DNA from 2 places in the Peribacillus sp. YIM B13481 genome. Region 2 is predicted to be linked to the other one. Evidence: riboswitches for the same ligand, from Rfam matches in the RefSeq annotation. Region 2 holds a riboswitch; the other holds the start of a gene.
What was found. A riboswitch is a leader RNA that binds a small molecule or an ion and turns the genes downstream of it on or off. The one in region 2 is predicted to bind glycine.
Positions count from the first base shown of each region.

Region 1: linked by a shared signal. The riboswitch ahead of ACFX4X_RS14360 (amino acid permease) and the one ahead of gcvT (glycine cleavage system aminomethyltransferase GcvT) in region 2 are both predicted to bind glycine.

Region 1 is NZ_JBHZPE010000023.1:22,785-26,988, reverse strand. It holds gene ACFX4X_RS14365 (hypothetical protein) at 768-1,010, shown strand; glycine riboswitch at 1,291-1,390, shown strand; glycine riboswitch at 1,394-1,450, shown strand; gene ACFX4X_RS14360 (amino acid permease) at 1,738-3,117, shown strand; glycine riboswitch at 3,444-3,547, shown strand; gene glyA (serine hydroxymethyltransferase) at 3,732-4,204, shown strand, end outside.
Region 2 is NZ_JBHZPE010000003.1:153,654-157,857, forward strand. It holds gene ACFX4X_RS03810 (DEAD/DEAH box helicase) at 1-873, opposite strand, end outside; glycine riboswitch at 1,247-1,334, shown strand; glycine riboswitch at 1,338-1,420, shown strand; gene gcvT (glycine cleavage system aminomethyltransferase GcvT) at 1,557-2,663, shown strand; gene gcvPA (aminomethyl-transferring glycine dehydrogenase subunit GcvPA) at 2,681-4,027, shown strand; gene gcvPB (aminomethyl-transferring glycine dehydrogenase subunit GcvPB) at 4,020-4,204, shown strand, end outside.

The sequences.
Region 1 (4,204 bases), on a different contig from region 2:
TGATGACATGCTTTGCTGTATTAGATAATTCTATTGATAATAAGCAACTGATACCGAGAAAGGCTAAAGAATGGGTTGTAGCTGATAGTCGGATCTCCGTGTGAAGGGAAACTTTCATGCATGGTGAAGGGAGGGGCTAACTGGAAAAGGCAATGATAACTTCGAATTTTCACCTATTTTTATGAATGGGAATACAAATAAATCATCCCCTTTTATAAAAGAATGCTTCAATTGAATTTCTATAAGGGCGTGTTTTGATAAATCTAAACACGCCCTTATAATCTGTTATTTTATCAGGGTAAGGTATAGATTTGATCATACTTTATAGACATGTTTTAAAAGGTGCCTGCTAACCAAATTAAAGTCCCAGTTTGACGCTGGTAAACAGTAATGGAAAATCGTTTTGTTAACACGTCAAGTATTGTAGAATAATCATTTACCTTTGGGTTTTTTGGCCGAAAAGATAGATGTGGTTCAATACCAAAAGTTATAGTTTCAGCTCTTAAATACTTGGTCTTTTCTTTTTAATCTGGACAAAACTGTAAACTATACTACTTAGGAGTATTCATTAACTCCCTTTCATGAAATTCCAAATAAAGGATTCTCAAATCTCCTTTTTTGTATTTGGTTCGAATACATAATGATTTAACAAAGAAAGTGAAAATAAATACGTGATGATAAATATAAACCTTATTGATCTAAATTATGTTATTCTATTTCTGTTTACAACAGTCCGTCTGCAAAACTGAAATGGGGGTAAGAGGTAAATGGATAAGGAAAAGGAAATCAAACTAAAGAAACCAAAGAAGTCGTGGGTATGGGTTCTAGCAATTATCATCATTGCTAATATAGCAGGTGGTGGGGACAAAGAGGAAGTTGCAAAAGAGAAAGCTTCTGCAACTACTGCTGAACTTAGGGAGGAAGCTTCTAACCAATCTTTACTGCTGCAAGCATTCTCGCGTGTCGCGAATTTTCTCTTTTTCCATACATCAATTATGTTAAAACTATAGACTTATGTAATTTCCTATCTTAAAAATTTAGCCTTATAGTCAATCGGAAAAATGCAAAAATGTTTCGCTTATACATAAGCTTGTTAGGATTCCTTGCGAATAGAAAAGCAGCTAATAAGTTTGATTTTTCGCAGCTAATAACTTCTAAATTATATACTGTTCATAAAGTTGAAAATTGTCTGTGGTGAAATTTCAGAAAATAAAGTTTTTTCAGATAACCATTGAAATGTCCATTAAAAACCGATAGTATACAACTATTAAAACAACTTTATATCAGCGGATGATGATTGTGGGAGAGACTAAACATTGTTTAGCACCGAAGGAGCAAACCCTAAAAAGCAGGGGACTAATCTCTCAGGTAAAAGGACTACAATAGGACGCGTCTCTGAAGAGAGCCATAGGCCACCGAAGGAGTTAAACTCTCAGGTAAAAGGACAGAGGAAGATAGGAAAATCCCTATCTTTCCTCTGTCCTTTTTTTACTAGGAAAGATAAAAAGAAAGGAGGTGCATTAATGATAAATGAGTCTATCTTTTGATTTGTACAATTAACGCTATATTTTCAAAAAGGATGGTAGATCTATTTCACTATATCTAGTACCTATCCAAGAAAGCGCTTACAGTGGTGGACAGTTTCCCAGTACGCTAATAATTCACACTCATTGAAAGACAGACTCTTTATTGGGGAAAAATCCAAGTATCCTATAAAAGTAGAAAGTGGGAATTCGTATGCAGGAACAAAAGTTAGATAGAGGGCTAAAAAACAGGCACGTACAACTCATCGCTATTGGTGGGGCAATCGGAACGGGATTATTTCTTGGAGCAGGAAAATCTATTCATTTAGCCGGGCCATCCATTTTAATTGCTTACATGATTACAGGCGTCATTTGCTTTTTAATCATGCGCGCACTTGGAGAACTACTCTTATCTAATTTGCACTATCATTCCTTTGTCGACTTTGTAAGAGACTATTTAGGTAATATGGCTGCATTTGTAACCGGCTGGACCTACTGGTTTTGCTGGATTTCAATCGCAATGGCCGACTTAACAGCAGTTGGTCTTTATACTCAATACTGGTTTCCCTCTGTACCACAGTGGATGCCAGGATTAATTGCACTTGTCATTCTGCTATTTATGAATCTTGCAACGGTAAAACTATTTGGCGAAATGGAGTTCTGGTTCGCATTAATTAAAGTCATAGCTATTCTAGCACTAATTGTTATCGGTATTTTCATGATTATTAAAGGCTTTTCCACTGATTCAGGCGCAGCAAGTTTCACGAATCTATGGAGTCACGAAGGTATCTTCCCAAATGGAATAAATGGTTTTATCCTCTCATTCCAGATGGTAGTGTTTGCGTTTGTTGGCATTGAACTTGTAGGACTAACAGCAGGTGAAACAGAGGATCCAGAAAAAGTTATCCCCAAAGCGATCAATAATATTCCTATTCGGATTATAATTTTCTACATTGGCGGACTTATTGTCATTATGAGTGTTTATCCGTGGAACGCAATCATCCCAACGGAAAGCCCATTCGTCCAAGTATTTTTGGCCGTAGGTATCGCTGGAGCTGCTGGTATCATCAATTTTGTCGTCTTAACATCGGCGGCTTCGGCATGTAACAGTGCAATCTTCAGTACAAGCCGGATGGTATACTCACTTGCCAAAGATAAAAATGCACCTGTACCGTTTGCAAAACTTAATGACCGTAAAGTACCTTCCAATGCATTGGTCTTTTCAACGGTTGTCATTTTAATTTCCGTTGTTTTGAATTATTTAATGCCTGAAGGAGTATTTACCTTGATTACAAGTATCTCTACAGTATGTTTCATTTTTATTTGGGGAATTACAGTCATCAGCCATTTGAAATATCGTAAAACAAGACCAGATCTAGTGAAAATGAACAAATTTAAATTACCACTTTATCCATTTTCCAATTACTTGATCCTTGCTTTCCTAGCGTTCGTCCTTGTTGTTCTTGCACTTGCGAACGATACTCGTGTTGCCTTAATCGTAACTCCTGTTTGGTTTATTATGCTGATTGCGATTTATAAGATGCGCAAAACGAAGGTAGATCAGGCGAATCAGAGAGAGGCAGCGGGGAATTAAGTGGCAAGAAACCCTTTGATCCCATTAACGATGTTTGTCCAGATAGCTGCCGCTCCATATTTTCCAACTCGGTGGGTAAAAAACTGCCCGTTATAAAAAGCTTAAGATATCTGGATGATCATATTAAAATTCAAAAAAATATCTTAGAATATTATTGTTAGCGCTTTCAAAAATGCTTGACATAATTATTATCAACAACTATTCTAAATGTACCAATTGAATAAGCGGATGACAGTTGTGGGAGAGTGCAAAGCGACAAGCCACCGAAGGAGCAAGTTCCAAAAAGACCCTTGGAACAAATCTCTCAGGTAGATGGAACCACAAATGGACGCACCTCTGGAGAGCGCGTATAAACATTTACGCCACCAAAGGGGAAAGGCTCTATTAAAAATGGAGCTAAACTCTCAGGTAAAAGGACAGAGAAGGGTAGAGAACGCTACGACCCTTTTCTGTCCTTTTTTGCGTGCAAAAAAGGGTGTAAAGCATACTGTTATTAACAGTTTTCATAGAAAAGTAGGCCTGTAGGGGGAAAGAAACTTAAGTGTTTAGTACCATATTGAAATTAATTGAGCGAAAATTCAGAATTAGGTAAAAACGTTGAGGAGGAAAATAAAATGAGTTTACAACAAAATGATTTAACCATTTTTGAAGCCATTGAGAAGGAAGGACAACGTCAACATCAAACACTGGAATTGATTGCATCAGAAAACTTTGTTAGCCCTGATGTATTAGAGGCCATGGGAAGCGTGATGACAAATAAATATGCAGAAGGTTATCCAGGAAAGCGCTATTATGGTGGATGTGAATTTGTCGATGTGGCAGAACAAGCAGCTCTTGAGCGATTAACAAAGCTTTTCGGTGCCAAATATGCAAATGTTCAGCCTCACTCAGGTGCACAAGCCAATTTCGCAGTTTTTTTCGCACTGCTTCAGCCTGGTGATAAGGTGATGGGGATGAACCTTTCACATGGTGGCCACTTAACTCATGGAAGTCCAGTCAGCGTTTCAGGAAAATGGTTTGAAGTTGTGTCTTATGGAGTTAGAGAAGATACTCAGCTAATTGATTATGATGAGTTGGAAGCTATTGC
Region 2 (4,204 bases):
TGCATCGTACAATGCCTGCTCGGTTGGAGAAAATTCAATGGTGATGGTTTCCACATGCCTTTTTGTCCATTCAATACCAGTATCGGCCCGCCGGTTTCGAATCATCACAGTGTTGACCAATTCCTTTAGGTGTTCATCTTCAATTATGTTCCGGCCTTTCCCTTTATATTTTTCCGAAAAGAGTGAGGCATTTCCCAAGTGGCCTGGTTTTAATAACGAAACGAGGTGAAAAATTTCCTCGACTTTATTTTGAATGGGAGTAGCTGTCAGGAGTAAACAAAATTTCTTTTTCAGATTTTGGACGAATTCATAGTTCTTCGTCTTATTATTTTTAAGTTTATGAGCTTCATCAATGATGATGAAGTCATATTCCTGATTGAAAATGATATCACGATGTGGAGCGCGTTTCGCTGTATCAATGGATGAAATGACCACATCACAGGAGTCCCATACATAACTTTTTCTCTGAACGACTGCCGGAATATGAAACTTCGTATTCAATTCAAAAGCCCATTGTGTTACAAGGGAAGCTGGTACAAGGATCAATACCTTCTTTACAAGGCCTCTGATCATATACTCCTTTAGGATCAAGCCGGCTTCAATTGTTTTTCCGAGACCTACTTCATCTGCTAAAATGGCCTTTCCATTCATCTTTTCCACCACTTGCTTTGCAGCTTCCAATTGATGGGGAAGCGGGGTTAACTGAGGAAGGTGCTTGGGTGCCTGTAAACCTTCAAAATCAGGAATGATGAGATTTTCCTCCATTTTAACCGCCAACTTATAAAGCTCCCAATTTCCCCATGGACCATCATTTTCCACTTTTTGTAAAAACTCGTCATTCCATTCAGAATTGAAGGATATATTGATTTTCATAGAAATAACTCCCTCTTAAATCATAAATTCCTTAATATAAGGTCAAAAACCGAACATTTCATATGTGAAGTAAGAAAAATATTTCTCTTCAAAAGATATTGCAGAGATAAGTTTCTTAGGGTAGGATATAAGTATATTTAGAAAATTCCAATTTCCAAACGCTAAAAAGAATTTTTGTATCGATTTTGCAGTTCGCGTTTTCTTAGTATGGGCTATAGGTACCTGCTTTATCCATGATTACCGAAGGAGATCATTTAAACGTTTTTCTGGAGTTTTTGGAGATTTGGCAGAGAATGCATTCTATGATGCTCAAAGGTTTTACTAATGGGTGGGGCTTATTCGCTTAATTTCATTGGTAGACCATAATATGCGGGTGAAGATAAGGGGAGAGACTACGGATGTAGCGCCGAAGGAGCAAACTTAGCAGTGAATCTCTCAGGCAAAAGAACTCTTATTGGACGCAACTCTGGAGAGCGCCGCCCGTTTGGGACGGCCACCAAAGGGGAAAACCTATTATATAGGTAAACTTTCAGGTTTCAGGACAGAGAAAAAGCTCAAACGGGCTTTCTCTGTCCTTTTTTGTGCTTTTTTCACATCATGAATCAGAATATCTGATGCGTAAGGACAAAAAGCTTTGATAATGAAGCCAATTTAATTTTAAAAAATCTGAGGGGGGTCATTTTTTGACCAATTTAAAAAGAACACCACTATTTGAGGTTTATCGTGAATACGGAGGGAAAACGATTGATTTTGGCGGCTGGGAACTTCCTGTCCAATTTTCGGGTATAAAGGACGAACATGAAGCCGTACGTACAAAAGCGGGTCTGTTCGATGTATCGCATATGGGGGAAGTTGATGTTAAGGGTCCTGGGAGCCTTTCCTTTTTACAGAAGATGCTGACTAATGATATATCAAAGCTGCAAACGGGCGGTGCCCAATATTCGGCCATGTGTTATGAAAACGGCGGGACGGTTGATGATCTCATCGTTTATAAAAGGGCGGAAGACGACTATCTGCTCGTGGTCAATGCAGCGAATACAGAAAAAGATTTCGATTGGCTGCAAGCTAATCTAACGGAAGATGCCCAAATTACGAATGTATCGAGTGACTATATACAGCTAGCACTTCAAGGACCATCTGCAGAGAAGATATTGCAAAAACTTTCAGAAAATACTGCCTTAAGTGAAATTGGATTTTTCAAGTTCAAGGAGAATGTCATGATAAATGGTATCTCCACGTTGGTATCCCGTACTGGATATACTGGTGAAGATGGTTTTGAAATATATAGCGACAGTGAAAACGGCCCTGCCCTTTGGAAGGCGATAATGGATGCCGGAAAGGAAGAAGGGATACAGCCGATTGGTTTAGGTGCTCGTGATACCCTGCGTTTTGAAGCGAAACTGCCGCTGTATGGGCAGGAGCTTTCAGCGGACATTACTCCAATAGAAGCCGGGATTGGTTTTGCGGTAAAAGTGGATAAGGAAGCCGATTTTTTCGGGAAAGCCGTTCTTGCTGAACAAAAGGAGAAAGGGGCACCCCGGAAGCTTGTGGGAATTGAAATGATTGACCGTGGCATTCCTCGTCATGGGTATAAGGTCTACAGCGGGGACAAAGTCATTGGGGAGGTCACGACTGGTACCCAATCACCAACGTTGAAGAAAAACGTAGGATTGGTACTTATCGATAAGGAATATTCGGTGCTGGATGCGGAAATTGAAGTGGAAATCCGTTCCAAACGTTTGAAAGCCGTTATAATACAAACACCTTTTTATAAAAAACCACGTAAATAGAGGGGAATGGTCATTAGATGAAACATCGTTATTTACCCATGACAGAGCAAGATAAACAAGAAATGCTGGAAGTTATAGGGGTACCTGCTGTTGAAGAACTTTTCAATGATATCCCTGAAAGTGTTCGCTTTCAAGGAGAATACGATATCAAGCCTGCTAAATCGGAACCTGCATTAATGAAAGAATTATCAAGGCTTGCTGCCAAGAATGCGGATCTTAAAAATTATGCTTCCTTCCTTGGTGCGGGTGTCTATGACCATTATGCACCGGTCATCGTCGATCACGTTCTTTCCCGTTCTGAATTTTATACGGCTTATACTCCCTATCAGCCCGAAATTTCACAGGGTGAGCTGCAAGCCATCTTTGAATATCAAACGATGATTTGTGAATTGACGGGTATGGATGTAGCTAACTCCTCCATGTATGACGGCGGGACTTCGCTGGCTGAGGCGGCCATGCTTGCTTCAGGTCAGACACGGCGCAAGAAGATTCTCATTTCAGGAGCAGTTCATCCTGAATCAAGAGAAGTTGTGAAGACATATGCCAAAGGGCAACGCGTGGAAGTGATTGAAATTCCTTATAAAGACGGTGTGACGGACATGGCTGCTTTAAAGGAATTAATGAATGATGACATTGCAGGAGTGATTGTGCAATATCCGAATTTTTTTGGCCGGATAGAGCCATTGAAAGAAATGGAAGAAATCATTCATGGCGTCAAGTCCATGTTTATCGTTTCCAGTAATCCGCTTGCACTGGGGGCTTTGACACCCCCAGGTTCACTCGGTGCAGATATCGTAACGGGAGATGCTCAGCCATTCGGCATTCCAGCGGCATTTGGGGGACCTCATTGTGGATATTTTGCCGTTACTAATAAACTTGTTCGGAAAGTTCCGGGCCGGCTCGTCGGTCAAACGGTGGATGAAAATGGAAAAAGGGGGTTTGTGTTGACACTTCAAGCTCGTGAGCAGCACATTCGCCGTGATAAGGCCACATCCAACATTTGTTCCAATCAAGCGTTGAATGCCTTGGCAGCTTCTGTTGCAATGACGGCGCTTGGGAAAAAGGGTGTCAAAGAAATGGCCGTGCAAAATATTCAAAAAGCGCACTATGCGAAAAAAGCTATAAAGGCAAAAGGGATAGAAGTGATGTTCGACGGTCCTTCGTTTAATGAATTTGTCATTAAACTGCCTGCTTCGTTTTCAGAAATCAATAAAAACCTTTTTGAAAAAGGGATGATTGGCGGCTTCGATTTAGGGACGGTTTATCCTGAGCTGAAAGACCATATGCTGGTTGCGGTAACGGAACTTAGAACAAAAGAAGAAATCGATGCACTTGCGCAGGAATTGGGGGATCAACATGAATAATCAAGATCAATCACTCATTTTTGAAATCAGCACTTCCGGTCGAATCGGGTACAGTCTGCCAGAAATGGATGTTGCAACTATTCCGCTCGAAGAAATTCTTCCTGCCGACTACATCCGTGAAGTAGAGGCAGAGCTTCCTGAGGTGTCCGAACTGGATATCATGCGTCACTATACAGC